DNA from 4 places in the Streptomyces sp. NPDC002669 genome. Region 1 is predicted to be linked to each of the others. Evidence: riboswitches for the same ligand, from Rfam matches in the RefSeq annotation. Region 1 holds a riboswitch; each other region holds the start of a gene.
The links. Region 1 has a riboswitch for cyclic di-AMP ahead of ACFYW1_RS12730 (peptidoglycan DD-metalloendopeptidase family protein). Riboswitches for the same ligand answer to the same signal wherever they lie in the genome.
Positions count from the first base shown of each region.

Region 1 (4,203 bases):
GACGCGGCCGCCTGGTCGCTGCCCGCCCGCGACGGCTGGCGGCTGAGCCGGCTGCACGGACGCTGGGCGGCGGAGTCGCAGCTCGAACGGGCGGAGCTGATGCACGGCGAGAGCGTCACCTCCAGCAGGCGCGGCCACACCGGCCACCAGCACCTGCCGTGGGTCGCGCTGGACGCCGACGGCACGGCGACCGAGGAGAGCGGGGAGGTGTACGGCTGCGCGCTCGCCTGGTCCGGATCGTGGCGGATCTGCGTGCAGCGGCTTCCCGACGGGCTGGTGCAGATCACCGGCGGCGCGGGCCACGACGACTCCGGACTGCTGCGGCTCGCCCCGGGGGAGTCGTACACCACGCCCGTGTTCGCCGGTCTGTGGAGCGGGCGGGGGTTCGGCGGGGCGAGCCGCGCCTGGCACGCCTGGCAGCTGGCCCATGTGGTCCCGAACGCGGAGAGCCTCCGGCCGGTGCTCTACAACTCCTGGGAGGCGACCGGCTTCGACGTCTCGCTGGAGCAGCAGCGCGCCCTCGCCGCCCGCGCCGCCGAGGTGGGCGTGGAACTCTTCGTCGTGGACGACGCGTGGTTCGGGCAGCGGACCAGCGACCGGGCCGGGCTCGGCGACTGGACACCGAACCCGGACCGCTTTCCCGAGGGGCTGAAGCCGCTCGCGGACGAAGTGCACGCACTCGGCATGCAGTTCGGTATCTGGGTCGAACCGGAAATGGTCAACCCGGACAGTGATCTCTATCGCGCGCACCCCGACTGGGTGCAGCACTTCCCGGGCAGGAAGCGGACCGAGTACCGCAATCAGCTGGTGCTCAACCTGGCCCGTGCCGATGTGCGCGAATATCTCCTGGAGCAGCTGGACACCCTGCTCTCCAGCGCTCCCATCGACTATGTGAAATGGGATTTCAACCGCTGTTTCACCGATGCGGGGTGGCCGGGCGAGGAGTATCCGCAGAAGCTCTGGGTCGAGCACGTGGGCGCCCTGTACGGGCTGATCGACCGGCTCAGGGCCGCGCACCCCTCCGTCGCGTTCGAGTCCTGCTCGGGCGGCGGCGGGCGGATCGACCTGGGAATCCTGTCCCGTACGGACCAGGTGTGGACCTCCGACAACACCGACCCGCTGGACCGGCTCGCCATCCAGGAGGGCTTCGGCCAGATCCACCCGGCCCGGGTGATGGCCGCCTGGGTCACCGACAGCCCGAACGTCCAGTTCAACGACAGGGTCAGCTCCCTGCGCTTCCGCTTCGTGAGCGCGATGGCCGGAGTGCTCGGCATCGGCGGGGACCTCGCGGAGTGGAGCGAGGGGGAGCTCACCGAGGCGCGGGAATGGGTGGAGCTGTACAAGGAGATCCGGCCGGTGGTGCAGCACGGCGAGTTGTACCGGCTGCGCCCCCCGGGCGGCGGCCTCGGCGCGGTCCAGTACGTCCGTGGCGAGGAGACCGTGGTCCTGATGTGGCTGGAGACCCAGCGCCACCGGGAGCGGCCGCCGGCCCTGCGGCTGCGCGGGATCGACCCCGGGGCCACGTACACCTGCCTGGAGACGGGGGCGGTGCACCACGGTTCGGTGCTGCTGCACCGCGGACTGCACACCGGGCTCCGGGGAGACCTCGACGCGCGCGTGCTGAGGCTCAGAAAAGGGTGACCCGCGTAGAGTGTCCGTAATGCGTATTTTGTCGCAACTTGCCCGAGGTGCATGGGGGATGGTTGCCCGCTCGTGAGCGGGATCATATCCGTGACGGTGTGTGGCGGAGGGGCGGCCGGGAATTCCGTGCGTGGCGCGGAAAGGCAAGATCCTTAATCCACGGAGTGTGACCGGAATTCCGCACCGATTTCCCGGGTGCGGAATCCGGAGTGGAACCCATGGCTTGTTCTCACCGTCCCGGCTCGCCTACGGTCACCGTCAATCCGGACGGACCGCCCAATCCTGCCGCCGACCGGAATTCATATCCACTGATCGCGTGGCAGGAGCGGGGGAACCAGGTAAGTCGCCGACCGGTGAATCCGGCCGGCTAGGGGTGAAGTCGCGTTCGCGCGGCCGGGCATCTCCAGCCCGAACCCGACAGCTCACCTCGCAGGCGCCGGAGAGGAAACACTTCATGCCCATCTCGGGTAAGCACCGTCGTCCCAAGGCCGGCCCCATCGCCCGCGGCGTCGTCGCGGCGAGCGCCGGCGGCGCCGTCATCGCGCTCCCGCTGCTCGGCGCCACCGGCGCCCACGCCGCAGAGCAGGCCGCCCCGGCCGCCGTGCCGCAGAAGGCCCCCGTCACCACCACGCACGCCCAGCCGGTCGCGCAGAAGCAGGCCCCCGCCACCACGACGTACTCCGTCGTCTCCGGCGACTACCTCGCGAAGATCGCCACCGAGCACAAGGTCCAGGGCGGCTGGCAGAAGCTGTACCAGGACAACCGCCAGGTCGTCGGCGAGAACCCCGGCCTGATCTTCCCGGGCATGAAGCTGACCATCGGAGGCAAGGCGTCCGCCGGTGCCGCGTCCACCGGCACGGGCACCGGCTCCTCCCTCCCGTCGAAGGCCCCCTCGGCGCCGTCGGCCGCGAAGAAGTCGGCCCCGGCCCAGGCCGCCCCGGCCGAGTCGGCCCCGGTCAAGTCCGCGCCCGTGGCCCAGTCCAAGGCCGCGACCTCCGCTCCGGCCGCCCAGAGCACCGGCTCCGGCTACGTCCACCCGGTTCCCGGCAACCACACCACCAACTACCGGGCCTCCGGATCCAACTGGTCCAGCGGCAGCCACAGCGGGATCGACTTCCCCGTCTCCACCGGCACCAGTGTGAAGGCCATCACCTCCGGCACCGTCGTCACCGCCGGCTGGGGCGGCGCGTACGGCAACCAGGTCGTCATCAAGCACGCCGACGGCCGCTACTCGCAGTACGGCCACATGTCCTCCCTCTCCGTCTCGGCGGGCCAGAGCGTGAGCGCCGGGCAGCAGATCGGCCTCTCCGGCTCCACCGGCAACTCCACCGGCCCGCACCTGCACTTCGAGGTCCGCACGGGCCCGGCGTACGGCTCGGACATCGACCCGATCGCCTACCTGGCCTCGCACGGCATCTACGTCTGATCCGTACGGATCCACGTCCGATCCGCACGGCCGGGAAGCCGGACGGCGGAATCCGACCCCGGCGACACGGAAGGGGCGGTGCGCGGCGGCGCACCGCCCCTTCGTCGTATTCCCCCTTTGCCAAAAACTGACCGGGTGGTCTATCTCACCTCCCGTCAACCCCATATTACGGTCGCGTAGGTCACATTCGGCGGTGCAGGATAAGCGCTTGTGGCAGACGATTCGAGAAAAAATCAACGTGGCGTCATCAACCGACATGGTGTCATCGGGTCGTACGCGGCGATCGGCGACAGCTTCACCGAGGGAGTCGGCGACCCGGGTCCGGACGGGACCTTCGTCGGCTGGGCGGACCGGTTCGCGGTACTCCTCGCGGACCAACTCCCGGACACCGGAACGGACGCGGGTCCCCACGGGGACTTCAGGTACGCCAACCTCGCCGTACGTGGACGCCTCCTCGACCAGATCATCGAGGAGCAGGTGCCCCGCGCCAAGGAACTCGCCCCCGACCTGGTGAGCTTCTGCGCGGGCGGCAACGACATCATCCGCCCCGGCACCGACCCCGACGACGTGGCCGAGCGCTTCGAGCGCGCGGTCGCCGACCTGACCGGATCGGTCGGAACGGTCATGATCACCACCGGCTTCGACACCCGTGGCGTTCCCGTGCTGCGCCACCTGCGCGGCAAGATCGCCACGTACAACGCCCATGTGCGGGCCGTCGCGGACCGCTACGGGTGCCCGGTCCTCGACCTGTGGTCGCTGCGGTCCGTCCAGGACCGGCGCGCCTGGGACGACGACCGGCTCCACCTCTCGCCCGAGGGGCACACCAGGGTCGCACTGCGCGCCGCCCAGGTCCTCGGCATGGAGGTGCCGGCTGACCCCGACCAGGAATGGCCCCCGCAGGCCCAGCGCGGCACGCTCGAAGTGCGGCGCGACGACATCCACTGGGCGCGCGAGTACCTGGTGCCGTGGATCGGCCGACGGCTGCGCGGCGAGTCCTCCGGCGACCACGTCGAGGCGAAGCGGCCGGACCTGCTGCCGCTCTAGAGGGATCCCCCCCCCGGGCGGTGTGGCCCGGACCCGGCCGTGCGACGGACGGATCCGGGCCTCGGGCCCGTCAGAGGAGGGACGGCGGCGAC
Region 1 is NZ_JBIAQQ010000007.1:6,184-10,386, forward strand. It holds gene ACFYW1_RS12725 (alpha-galactosidase) at 1-1,641, shown strand, start outside; cyclic di-AMP (ydaO/yuaA leader) riboswitch at 1,938-2,092, shown strand; gene ACFYW1_RS12730 (peptidoglycan DD-metalloendopeptidase family protein) at 2,096-3,067, shown strand; gene ACFYW1_RS12735 (SGNH/GDSL hydrolase family protein) at 3,278-4,111, shown strand; gene ACFYW1_RS12740 (STM4011 family radical SAM protein) at 4,182-4,203, opposite strand, start outside.

Region 2 (4,203 bases), on a different contig from region 1:
GGAATCGGGGCAGGGGAATTCGGACGGGTGGAATTATCGCGGACCGGGCCCGCTTCCCTCCGGAATCACACTTCACCCCTTTTTATACGGCCCGATTGTTAATGCCGCGCGCCCGTGGTGTTTACGGGATGTTGCGAGGTCCTCACCCGGTCGGTGCGCGGTACGGCGGGCCGCCGGGCCGTGCGGCCCCCCGGCCGGTCCGTCCGGCGCAGCCGGTGCGCGGCCGCGGCCCGTTCGACGTGCTGGGCGGCCAGCGCCCTGGCCCGGTCCGCGTCACGGCGCGCCACCGCGTCCACGATGGCCCCGCGCTCGGCCCAGGAGTCCATCGGCCGGGCGGGCGGCTCGACCGTGTACATCCAGGCGGTCTTGTGTCGGAGCTGGGTGAGCAGGGCGGTCAGACCGGGGCTGCCCGATGCCTGCACCAGCGTCTCGTGGAACCAGCCGTCCAGCGGGCGCAGGTCCTCCGTCTCGCCCCGCCCGGCCCGGTCCCGGCCGAGCCTGACCAGGCCGCGCAGCACCTTGAGGTGTGCCTCGGTGCGGCGCCGGGCGGCGCGCGCGGCGCCCAGCGGCTCCAGCAGCATCCGGACCTCCAGGAGATCGGCGGCCTCCAGCTCGGTGGGCTCGGCGACACAGGCGCCCGCGTGACGGCGGGTGACCACGAACCCCTCCGACTCCAGGGTCCGCAACGCCTCCCGCACCGGGACCCGGGAAACCCCGTACCGGCGCGCCAGCAACTCCTCGGTGAGTCGGCTGCCCCGCTCGAAGAAACCCGAGACGATGTCGTCACGAATTGCCGTGCATACCGAATGCGCCGGAATGCGCATGTCCGAACCTCCGCCTCGATCCCCCGCACACCGCGGCCGGCCGATACCTGCCCCGTGACTCTATTGCAATGCGACCGTGTTTCCGATGCCGGACGGAAATTCATGAATATCTTTTGGCCGCGGGGCGGTTCGGCGGGCGGGCACCCGCACCGGGCCCCTTGACGGATACGCCGATGGCCCCGGCGGGCTGCCGGGGCCATCGGAAGGGCGTGGAGGGTGCCGCGGGGTGCTCGGGTCAGACGTTGACGCCGTGGGCGCGCAGGTACGCGACGGGGTTCACGTCGGAGCCGTACTCCGGGGTCGTGCGGGCCTCGAAGTGGAGGTGGGGCCCGGTGGAGTTGCCGGTCGAGCCGGAGAGGCCGATCTGCTGGCCCGCGCCGACGCGCTGGCCGACGGAGACGCCGATCGAGGAGAGGTGCCCGTACTGCGTGTACGTCCCGTCCGTCATCCGGAGCACGACGTTGTTGCCGTACGCGCCGCCCCAGCCGGCCTCGACGACCGTACCGGCGCCGACGGCGACGACGGAGCTGCCGGAGGCGGCGTGGAAGTCGACGCCCGAGTGGCTGCCGGAGGACCAGAGCGAGCCGCCGGCCTTGTAGCCGGTGCTGATGTACGAACCGGCGAGCGGCAGCTGGAAGGCGCCCAGCCGGGCACGCTCGGCGGACCGGGCGGCACGCGCCTCCTCGGCACGCTCCTCGGCCGCGCGCTTCGCCTCGGCCCTGGCCTTCGCCACGGCCTTCTTCCTGGCTTCGGCCTTCTTCTCGGCCTCCGCCTTCGCCTTCGCCACGGCATCGGCCTGGTGCTGCTGGGCGTCGGCCTGGGCCTCGATCTGGTCGGCGAGGGTCGCGTCGATGGCGATGACCTGGTTCAGGCCGGCCCCGCTCGCGGAGGGGGCGTCGGAGCCCGCGGCGAGGGCAGGGGAGGCCAGGCCGCCGATGACTCCGGTGGTGGCCAGGGTCGCGACGCCGACGGCCTTCGCGCTCCCGCGCGTCAGGCGGCTCGGGGCACGATGCTTCCCGGTGGCACGGGTGAACGCCATGAAGTGGCTGGTCCTTTCCTTCCTTCTCGCCTACCGGGTTAGCTGACGGGTTCGGAGCAGGAAGGTCTCCTACGGACGCCCCGGCCGTCGCGGCTCGGGCCTCCGATTCACCCCAGGGACTTCATGGGTCCCCGGCTCCCCTGGCTCGCGCCGTACGGGGACTCGGCGATGACTGCCCGGTACGTCGCGGTTGCGGCATACAAGTGGCGGACAGCCGAGCCGACGCTAAGCGGGACCGCTTACGTTCACCAAACGGACAGGCCGTTTTGTAGCGCATCCCACAGGGCAACCAGGCAACCTCTCCCCAAGAGCGGACAAAAGGGAGGGTTGCGGCGAAACCCTCTTCGCCGCAACCCTCCCTTCGTCCCGATATGCGACTATCCGGCCTTCTGTCTTCCGGCAGGGCCGCTCGTCAGCCGGAGACCACCGAGACCTCTCCGATGCCCAGGGCGCGGACCGGCTCCGCGATCCGGGCCGCGTCACCGACGAGGATCGTGACCAGCCGGTCCTCCGGGAACGCGTTGACGACCGCCGCGGTCGCCTCGACCGTGCCGGTCTCCGCGAGCCTGGCGTACAGCTGTGCCTGGTAGTCGTCGGGGAGGTGCTGCTCGACCTGGTCGGCGAGGGTGCTCGCGACGGAGGCCGCGGTCTCGAACTTCAGGGGCGCCACGCCCACGAGGTTCTGCACGGCCGTCTCGCGCTCCTCGTCCGTCAGTCCCTCCGCCGCCAGGGTCCGCAGGACCGTCCACAGGTCCTTGAGCGCCGGCTCGGTGGACTCCGTGTCCACGGATCCGCTGATGGCGATCATCGAGGCACCGGTCGCGCCCGACTCGGAGTCCGGGGCGGACGACCGCAGCACCTGGGCGAAGGCCCGCACGCCGTAGGTGTAGCCCTTCTCCTCGCGCAGCACCCGGTCCAGCCGGGAGGTGAGCGTGCCGCCCAGGCAGTACGTGCCGAGCATCTGGGCCGGCCACACGCTGTCGTGCCGGTCGGCGCCGATCCGGCCGATCAGCAACTGCGTCTGCACCGCGCCCGGACGGTCGACGATCACGACCCGGCCGGTGTCGTCGGCGGTGATCGGCGGGGCGGTCCGGGGCACGGCGGGCTCGCCCGACCAGTCGCCGAGCGTGTCGGCGAGCAGGGCGTCCAGGTCGATGCCGGTGAGGTCGCCGACGACCACGGCGGTCGCGGCGGACGGCCTGACGTGGGCGTCGAAGAACGCGCGCACCGCCGCCGAGTCGATCCGCTCCACGGTCTCCTCGGTGCCCTGACGCGGGCGCGACATCCGCGCCGCGGCCGGGAACAGTTCCTTGGAGAGCTGCTTGGCGGCGCGCCTGGCCGGGTTGGCCTGCTCGTGCGGGATCTCGTCGAGCCGGTTGCGCACCAGCCGCTCGATCTCGCCGTCCGGGAAGGCGGGCGCCCGGAGCGCCTCGGCGACCAGGGCCAGGGCCTTGGCGAGCCGGGAGGCCGGGACCTCCAGGGAGACCCGGACGCCGGGGTGGTCGGCGTGGGTGTCGAGAGTGGCGCCGCAGCGCTCCAGCTCGGCGGCGAACTCCTCCGCCGTGTGCTTGTCCGTGCCCTCGGAGAGCGCCCTCGACATGATCGTGGCCACGCCGTCGAAGCCCTCGGGCTCGGCGTCCAGCGGGGCGTCGAGGAAGATCTCCACCGCGACGACCTGCTGGCCGGGGCGGTGGCAGCGCAGCACCGTCAGGCCGTTGGGCAGGGACCCCCGCTCCGGGGCGGGAAAGGCCCAGGGCCGTGCGACGCCGGGGGCCGGCTGCGGGTGGTACTGCATCGAAACTCCAGTCGCGGCGTCGGTCACTTGCCCGCTCCTTCGTGCGCGTCGGTGTCGTCGGCGTCGGTCTCGTCGGCGGCCTCGGCCGACTCGACCGGCTCGTAGACCAGCACCGCCCGGTTGTCCGGGCGCAGCTGGGCCCCGGCCGCGGCCCGGACCTCCTCCGCAGTCACGTCGAGCACCCGCTGCACGGCGGTCAGGGCGAGCTGCGGGTCGCCGAACAGCACGGCGAAGCGGCACAGTTCGTCCGCGCGGCCCGCGACCGTGCCGAGCCGGTCCAGCCACTCGCGCTCCAACTGGGCCTGCGCCCGCTCCATTTCCTCGGGCGTGGGGCCCTCGGCGGCGAACCGGGCGAGTTCCTCGTCGACCGCGGTCTCGACCTCCGGCACCTCGACCCCGCCGGACATCTTGACGTCCAGCCAGCCGAGCGAGGGCGCTCCGGCCAGTCGCAGCAGTCCGAACCCGGCCGCCACGGCCGTGCGGTCGCGGCGGACGAGACGGTTGTACAGCCGCGACGACTCGCCGCCGCCGAGCACGGTCAGCGC
Region 2 is NZ_JBIAQQ010000020.1:54,136-58,338, forward strand. It holds gene ACFYW1_RS26560 (GntR family transcriptional regulator) at 99-824, opposite strand; gene ACFYW1_RS26565 (M23 family metallopeptidase) at 1,060-1,863, opposite strand; cyclic di-AMP (ydaO/yuaA leader) riboswitch at 1,877-2,041, opposite strand; gene ACFYW1_RS26570 (M16 family metallopeptidase) at 2,276-3,658, opposite strand; gene ACFYW1_RS26575 (M16 family metallopeptidase) at 3,682-4,203, opposite strand, start outside.
Region 2: another riboswitch for cyclic di-AMP. It lies ahead of ACFYW1_RS26565 (M23 family metallopeptidase); the one in region 1 lies ahead of ACFYW1_RS12730 (peptidoglycan DD-metalloendopeptidase family protein).

Region 3 (4,203 bases), on a different contig from region 1:
CGTCGAAGTGCGTGTAGTAGAGATCGATGTGGTCGGTGCCGAGCCGGCGCAGCGACTCCTCGGCGGCGGCCTTGATGGTGGCGGCGGCAAGCCCCTTGTACTCGGGGTGGGCGCCGCCCTTCGTGGCGACGACGACGTCGGACCGGTTGCCGCGCGCGGCGAGCCACTTGCCGAGGACGGTCTCGGACTCACCGCCCTCGTTGCCCGGGACCCAGGCCGAGTACACGTCGGCGGTGTCGATGAAGTTGCCCCCGGCCTCGGCGTAGGCGTCCAGCACGGCGAACGACTGCGCCTCGTCGGCGGTCCAGCCGAAGACGTTGCCACCGAGTGCGAGCGGGAAGACCTGGAGGTCGGAGGAGCCCAGCTTACGAAGAGAAGTCATAAGTGGATCAACGAGTTCCGACGGGCCCGCTATTCCGGCGGGCCCGTTCTTTCCGGCGGCCCGCGGGCGTGCCGGCCCGGTACCTCCCACGAAAAACCGGCAGTCCTGACGTCGGGGGGGAGCGTCAGGACTGCCGGGGTTCATGGGCCGGTGGACCGGGCCGGGCCGGGTCGCCTCAGATGTTGAGGCCCTTGCCGCGGAGCCAGGCCATCGGGTCGACACCCGTGCCGTCGGGGGTGTGGATCTCCAGGTGGAGGTGCGGTCCGGTCACGTTGCCGGTCGCGCCGACGCGGCCGATGGTCTCGCCGGTGGCGACCTTCTGGCCGACGCTGACACCGATCGAGGACTGGTGGCAGTACCAGACCTCCGTGCCGTCCTCCAGCTCCAGCACCGTGCGGTAGCCGTACGAGCCGGACCAGCCCGCCGACTTGATGGTGCCGCCGTGCACGGCCTTGACCGGGGTGCCGGTCGGGGCGGCGAAGTCGAGGCCGGTGTGGTGGCCGGAGGACCACATCGAACCGGCCTGGCCGTAGGTCGAGGTGATCGTGTACGAGGAGGTCGGGACGGCGTAGCTGGCGGCGAGCTTGGCGAGCCGGAGGGCCTCCGCCTTCTTCTTGGCCTCCTCCTCCGCCTTCTTCTTCTCGGCGGCGGCCTTGGCCTCGGCCTCGTCCTGCTGCTTCTTCGCCTCGGCGGCGGCCTTCTCCGCGGCGGCCGCCTCCTCCGCGGCCTTGGCCTCGGCGGCGGCCGCGTCCTGCTGCTGCTCGGCCTGCTGGAGGATGCGGGCGCGGAGCGCCTCGCCGGCATCCGTCCTGCCCTGCTCGGCCTCGGCGGCGGTGATGCCGGCGGAGGTCAGCGGGGTGGTGGCGGTGACGTCCTCGGACGCGTCCTTGTCCGAGTCGTCGGAGAACAGAGCACCCACGCCGGGAAGTGACGCGGCGTCGGGGAGGTTCTCCGTGATGGAGTCGGGGACGGAGATGGAGACCGGCGGCTTGCTCTGCGCGGTGGCCATGCCGCCCGCGCCGACCGCCGCGATGACGCCGACGCCCAGCACCGTGGAGCTGCGGGCGAGTCCGCTGCGCTGCTTGGCGACGCGGTGCCGGCCGCGCACGGGGCGGACGGACTCCTCGGTGGGGTTCCACTCCTCCAGGCTGCGCGCGGGCTCGCCGCCGTTGCCCTCGGTGCGGAAGTCGCCGCCGTAGCCGTCGCTGAAGTCACCGTTGAACCCGGCGTCGTGGTCGCTGCCGTATGCCGTCGTCACCGTCCCGGTGGCCGCCGTGTCGGAACCGCGCTGTGCGGGGAAGTCGGCACCGAAGCCGTAGTCGGGGGTGAACCGGGACGGGGCCTCGGGGGCAGGCTTGTTGGACGCCACGGGGGCGCACTCCTTTCCTTCCTTCTCGCCTACCGGGTTAGCTGACGGGTTCGGAGCAGGAAGGTCTCCTACGGGCCCCTCTGCCTCTCACGAGACACAGGCGTCCGATTCACCCCATATAGGTGGTTCCCCGGTTCCCTTGCGGAATTCGGCGCTCGCGCACGGTGCCGCCACTGGCGGCGGCTGGGACGACCGCGCTGCGTTATCGAACGTTAATAGACACCGGGGTCGCATTCCAAGCCGTTCCCACTGATCGTTCACGTCTTTGGCCTGGACTTTACGGGACATAATCCAATGAAAACGTGCGAGTTGACCGCACCTCAGCCACTACCCCGTTTCTGACGTTGCGTCAAATGTTATGCGGAGCGGCGCCCTTCGATCACGCACCGTGGCGCCGGGAGCGGAAGGAACGGAACCCGGCCCCCGGGCCCGCCCGTCACCCTTCCTCCCGGCCGACGATCCGCACGGTCCTGCGCCGGTCCGGCTCCCCCTCCGCCGGGCGCATGACCGCGAGCAGCGCCATGTCGTCGGTCGTCTCGCCGCCCGTGTGCAGGCGCACGTCGTCGGTCAGCGCGGACAGCAGCTCCTCGGGCCCCGGGAAGATCCGCCCGCGCAGCCGGTCCGCCGGGTCGTAGAAGACCCCTTCGGCGTTCCGTGCCTCGGAGAGGCCGTCCGTGTACAGGAGCAGGGTCGTCCCGGCCGGCAGCTCCCACTCGTCCGTCCGCTGCGGCCACGCGCCCAGGTCCATCCCGAGCGGCAGCGCGGGCTCGGTGGGCCTCAGCACCTCCAGCGCCCCGTCGGGATGCAGCAGGATCGGTTCGGGGTGGCCGCGGTTGACGACGCGCACCCGGGCCGGCCCGGACGGGATCTCGGCCAGCACGGCGGTGATGAACCCCTCCAGCACGTCGAGCCCGCCCCGCCTCGCCTCCTCCCGCGCCAGCGCCCGTTCCAGCCGCCACGCCACGCCCTCCAGCGAGTGCTCCTGCTCGGCCGCCTCGCGGAACGCCCCGATGACCACCGCCACCGTCCCCACGGCTTCGAGGCCCTTGCCCCGCACGTCCCCGACCACCAGCCGCACCCCGTACGGGGTGTCCGTCACGGCGAACAGGTCGCCGCCGACGAACTCGTCCGCCTGCGCCGCCACGTACCGCGCCGCCACGCGCAGTCCGCCGATCCGCTCGGACGGCTTCGGCAGCACCGCGCGCATGGCGGTCTCCGCGATGACCCGCGCGGAGGCCAGCTGCTCGTTGCCGCGCCGCACCACCCCGTTGATCACGACCGCGAGGACCGAGACGGTGGCCAGGGTCAGCAGCTCGATCAGCGGCACCACTTCGGGCAGCGTGCTGCTGGACAGCCGCAGCGCGATGACGGCCAGCATCGAGGCGATGCCGGTGCTGACGGTGCGGGAGAGCGAGAAGAACGGGGCGGCGATCAGCGGCGCCGCCACGAACAGCGGGATGGCGGTGAAGGTCGGCGGCGTGAAGATGTCGAACACCAGCCCGCCGACGATCATCAAGGCGGGCATCGCCCGTACGAACCGCCGGGTGCCGACGCCGCCGTCGACGTGCCCGCCGCGCCGCTGCTCCCGCTTCCACACCACCCGTTGGTCTCCTGCCCGGTACGTCCGCGGCTGCGGACGGAACCGCGCCCCGCCCCCAGACTCCCCGGAACGCGACGGCGCGGCGACCGCTCATCGGCCAATGGGGGGACGGGGCGTGGGGCGGGACGGGAGAACGAAACGAGTCAGGCCCGGCACGCTGCATGCGTGCCGGGCCTGACTCTTCAGTAGCGGGGACAGGATTTGAACCTGCGACCTCTGGGTTATGAGCCCAGCGAGCTACCGAGCTGCTCCACCCCGCGTCGGTGAACACAACTCTACGCCATTCCCGGCGCACTCATGACCACTCGGGTTCCCCGGGGCTTCACCCGGACCGCCTCCGGCCCACGGACCGCACCGGCGATCCGGACCCGGGACCCCGCCCGGGCCCTGTCCGGACCTGACCTCGGACGGCGCGCGCGTACCGATATGCGGTGATATGACTGATTTCATCGACCGGCCGACCGACGCGACGACATCGCACTGATCGGGAGCGAACCGTGGACGACTACTCGTTGCTCGACCTCTTCTGGACCATGCTCTGGTTCTTCCTCTGGGTCATGTGGCTGTTCCTGCTCTTCAAGGTCATCACGGACATCTTCCGCAGCCACGACCTCAGCGGCTGGGGCAAGGCGGCCTGGCTGGTCCTGACGCTGCTGCTGCCGTACATCGGGGTGCTGGTGTACGTGATCGTGCGCGGCAAGTCCATGAGCAGACGGGACATCAAGGAGGCCCAGGACCGGGACGCGGCCTTCAAGGCGTACGTACGGGAGGCGGCGGGCACCTCGGGCGGGGACGGCCCGAAACACGGCAGCCACGTCGACGACCTGGCCAGGCTCGCCGACCTCAGGGACC
Region 3 is NZ_JBIAQQ010000030.1:23,643-27,845, forward strand. It holds gene ACFYW1_RS32285 (aldo/keto reductase) at 1-382, opposite strand, end outside; gene ACFYW1_RS32290 (M23 family metallopeptidase) at 558-1,640, opposite strand; cyclic di-AMP (ydaO/yuaA leader) riboswitch at 1,763-1,915, opposite strand; gene ACFYW1_RS32295 (PP2C family protein-serine/threonine phosphatase) at 2,188-3,348, opposite strand; tRNA gene ACFYW1_RS32300 (tRNA-Met) at 3,538-3,611, opposite strand; gene ACFYW1_RS32305 (SHOCT domain-containing protein) at 3,849-4,203, shown strand, end outside.
Region 3: another riboswitch for cyclic di-AMP. It lies ahead of ACFYW1_RS32290 (M23 family metallopeptidase); the one in region 1 lies ahead of ACFYW1_RS12730 (peptidoglycan DD-metalloendopeptidase family protein).

Region 4 (4,203 bases), on a different contig from region 1:
GCCCTTGGCCTTCAGGACCTTCTTCAGCGTGTGGTAGACCTCGGTGCCCCAGCGCAGGGCCTCGGAGAAGGACTCCGCCCCGATCGGGGCGATCATGAACTCCTGGATGTCCACGTTGGAGTCGGCGTGCGAGCCGCCGTTGAGGATGTTCATCATCGGAACGGGCAGCAGGTGCGCGTTCGGGCCGCCCAGGTAGCGGAACAGCGGCAGGTCCGATGCCTCGGACGCGGCGTGGGCGACGGCCAGCGAGACGCCGAGGATGGCGTTGGCGCCGAGCGAGCCCTTGTTCTCCGTGGCGTCCAGGTCGAACATCGCCTGGTCGATCAGCCGCTGCTCGGTGGCGTCGTAGCCGACGAGCTCCGGGCCGATCTGCTCGATCACGGCGAGGACGGCCTTCTCGACGCCCTTGCCCTGGTAGCGGTTGGGGTCGCCGTCACGGAGCTCGATGGCCTCGAACGCACCGGTGGAGGCGCCGGACGGAACGGCAGCACGGCCCGTGCTGCCGTCGTCGAGGCCGACCTCGACCTCGACCGTGGGGTTTCCGCGGGAGTCGAGGATTTCCCGGGCTACGACGACGTCGATGGACGGCACGAGGCATCTCCTTCTGGGATATGACGCTGGTTGTGCAGGGTCGCTTTGGCCTTGCGACAAGAGCCTAACCGGCCGGGCCCGATCAGCCCGACGACCGCCCGTCCCCTGGGACGAAAAAGGACCCGAGGGCGGACAATGCGGGAGGAAAGGCCAGATTTTTACCGGTCAGTAACTACAGGAGTTGAACAAACCCTCCCGGAGGGCTCCGACGGAAGGGGCCGCGGGGGCCGGTGGCCGCCCGCGCGGCGGGAAGGCGGAAACCCCGGCCCGCGCGTACGGAGGGTCGCGCGGGCCGGGGCCACCGGGGAGGAGAGGATCCCGGCTACTTCGTCAGGTGCAGCTGCTGACCCGGGTAGATCAGGTCGGCGTTCTCGACGATGTCCTTGTTCAGCTCGAACAGCTTCTGCCAGCCGCCCTCGACGCCCCGGTCGGCGGCGATCTTGCTCAGCGAGTCGCCGGTGACGACCTTGTACTCGCCGTCGCCCTTCTTGACCTTCTTGCCGGTCGGGGTGGTGACGGTCTTCCTGGCCTCGGCCCGCGGGGCCGCGGAGCGCTCGGAGCGGGAGGCGGCGGGGGCCTCGGTGCGCTCCTGCTTCGGCTGGGCCTGGCGGGTCGGCTGCGACTGCTGCTTCGGGGCGGCCGGGGCGCTCTGCTGCTGCGTGGAGCCGGACTTCTCGGTGGAGCCGGAGGAGCCGGTGTCGACGCCCGGGTCGACGCCGTCGTTGCGCAGGCCGCCGGCGCCGGCGCAGGCCCAGGCACCCGGGCCCTGCATGTCGAGGAGGCGCTCGGCGGTGGCGATCTGCTGGGCCTTGGTGGCCAGGTCGGCGCGGGGGGCGTACTGCAGACCACCGGCGGCGGCCCAGCTGGACTGGGAGAACTGCAGGCCACCGTAGTAGCCGTTGCCGGTGTTGATCGACCAGTTGCCACCGGACTCGCACTGGGCGACGGCGTCCCAGGTGGCGACGGAGGCGGCGGAGGCGCCGGTCGCACCCATCAGGGGGACGGCGACGGCGGCACCGGTGACACCGGCGAGCGTGGCGATGCGGACGGCCTTGGACGGGCGGCGGTGCTTGCCCTTGCTGGAAAACAGCATGGAACTTCTCCTCACCGACGCCTACGAGGTGAGCTGTCGGGTTCGGGCCAAGTGAGTTGCCCGGTCGCACGTCCTAGCACGCGACTTCACCCCAAGCCGGTCCTGATGCGTCCTTCGACGATCGGGGCCGGCGCCTACCTGGGTCCCCCGCTCCTGCCTACGGCGCTTTACGCGTCTGTTCCCTCCGACCGACGGCAGGATTCGGCGTGACGGTCGACGGGGCCCGCGGTGCGAGCGGTTCCGACCGTAAACATACGCAACCCCCACATTCAAAGATGGACACATCGGACAATAAGCCCTTACTTGCATCTGAGGATCTATTGTTTCCGCAGGTCGGGGCCGATGCGAAGGGTTTCCCGGCGCGCGACACGCCAGTTGACGCAAAGAGACCCATGTCTCACTTACGCATAAGTGGACATAGGTCCCTGAACTGCCCCGGTTCCGGGGTCTTTTTCAGCCGGTCGTCAGGCCGCTCTCACGCGGCTCTCACTCGGCCGTCACACCGAGGTCGAGCCGCTGGCCGGGAAGGATGAGGTCCGGGTCGGAGCCGACCTCGTCCCTGTTCGCCTCGTACAGCGCAGCCCACCCACCAGGGACCTTCTGCGCGTCGGCGATGGCCCAGAGGTTGTCGCCGGGGCGGACGGTGTACGGGTCGCCGGCGGCCGGGGCTTCCGTGTCGCGCGCGCCGTCGCCGCCCCGGGAGGCGTGACGGCCCGGCTCGCGGCCCTCGCCGGCGCCGGTCCCGCGGCCGTCCTCGACGGCCGGGGTGCCGCGGTGCTTGCCGCCCTGACCGCTGGACGATTCAGGTGAACCGGACGGGAGGGACTCCCCGGGCGTGTCGGACGGGGCCTTCGTGGAGCCCTCGGCGGAGCCCTCCGAGGGCGGTGCGGTGGGGGTGCCGGACGAGGGGTCCGGAGACGGCGTGACCGTCCCTGACGGCTCGTCGGCACCGTCCGTGCCGTCCACGGCACCCGCGCCGTCCGCGCCCTCCGTGGCGCCGCTCGCCGGGTCGGCCGGAGTCTTCGACGTCTCCCCGGCGGGCTCCCCGCCCTGCTCCGGGTCGGCGGAGGGCGTGGTCCCCGGGTCGACGCCGGGCAGCGTCCCGTCCGTCGCGAGGCCGGAGATGACCGCGCAGCTGGGCCACGCCTGCGGCCCCTGGTCCTCCAGGACCTTCTGGGCCACGGCGATCTGCTGCGCCCGGCTGGCGAGGTCGGCGCGCTCGGCGTACGACTCGCCGCCGTACGCCTTCCAGGTCTCCGGCGAGAGCTGGAGCCCGCCGTAGGAGCCGTTGCCGAAGTCGGCGCTCCATGTGCCGCCGCTCTCGCACTCGGCCACCCGGTCCCAGGTCGTGGCGTCGGCCGCGTGCGCACCGGACGCGCCGAGCAGCGGGATGGCGATGGCGGACCCGGTCACGCCCGCGGCGACGACGATGGCGGGTGCCTGACGGGGGCGACGGTGTTTGCCGTTCGCGGAGCCCATGGGGTTTGCCTTCCGTGTAGCTGACGTGTGTCTGGTGGGTCGAACGGTGAACCTAGCTGGACTCGAACGGGAGTCACAAGTCGATGCAGCGCGGATCACGTAAAAGTCACAGAGTTGACGAGGAGTCACTTCCGGCCCGTCCGGACTCCGGCGTGAACTCCACGGGAAGGGTGCGCAGTCCGCGCATGATGAGCCCGCCGCGCCACCGCAGATCGCCGGATTCCACCGCGAGCCGCAGGTCGGGGAGGCGTCTCAGCAGCGTGGCGAGCGCGGTCCGGCCCTCCAGCCGGGCGAGCGGCGCGCCCAGGCAGTAGTGGATGCCGTGCCCGTATCCGAGGTGCTGATTGTCACGCCGCGCGAGGTCCAGGGTGTCGGGTTCCGAGAAGCGTTCCGGGTCGCGGTCGGCGGCGGCGAGCACCACGAGCACGGGGTCCCCGGCCGCGATGTCCTGTCCGCCGAGTGTCAGCGGCTCGGTGGCGAACCGCCAGGTCGCCAGCTCGACCGGACCGTCGTACCGCAGCAGCTCCTCGATCCCGGTCTCCAGCAGCGCGCCCTCCTCCGTCTCGATGGAGTGCTGGAGCAGGGCGCGCTGCTCCGGGTCGCGCAGCAGGGAGTGGACGCCGTTGCCGATGAGGTTGACCGTCGTCTCGAACCCGGCGAAGAGCAGGATGAAGGCCATGGCCGCGGCCTCGTTCTCGGTGAGGTGCTCGCCGTGGTCGCTGGCCCGGATCAGCCCCGAGATCAGGTCCTCCCCCGGGTTCTCGCGCTTGCGGTGGATCAGCTCGGCGAGGTAGCCGCGCATCTTCTTCACCGACCTGGCCACCCCGCCGCGCGGGCCGCCGCCGTGGCGGATCATCATGCCCGCCCAGTCCCGGAAGTCGTCCTGGTCCTCGGGCGGCACGCCCAGCAGGTCGCAGATCGCGTAGATGGGGAGCGGGAAGGCGAAGTCGTGGATGAGGTCCGCCCTCCCCTCCTCGGCGAAGCGGTCGATGAGGCGGTCCGTCAGCTCCTGCACCCGCGGCGCGAACTCGGCGACCCGG
Region 4 is NZ_JBIAQQ010000009.1:146,018-150,220, reverse strand. It holds gene eno (phosphopyruvate hydratase) at 1-591, opposite strand, end outside; gene ACFYW1_RS16610 (transglycosylase family protein) at 914-1,684, opposite strand; cyclic di-AMP (ydaO/yuaA leader) riboswitch at 1,688-1,859, opposite strand; gene ACFYW1_RS16605 (transglycosylase family protein) at 2,171-3,163, opposite strand; gene ACFYW1_RS16600 (cytochrome P450) at 3,270-4,203, opposite strand, start outside.
Region 4: another riboswitch for cyclic di-AMP. It lies ahead of ACFYW1_RS16610 (transglycosylase family protein); the one in region 1 lies ahead of ACFYW1_RS12730 (peptidoglycan DD-metalloendopeptidase family protein).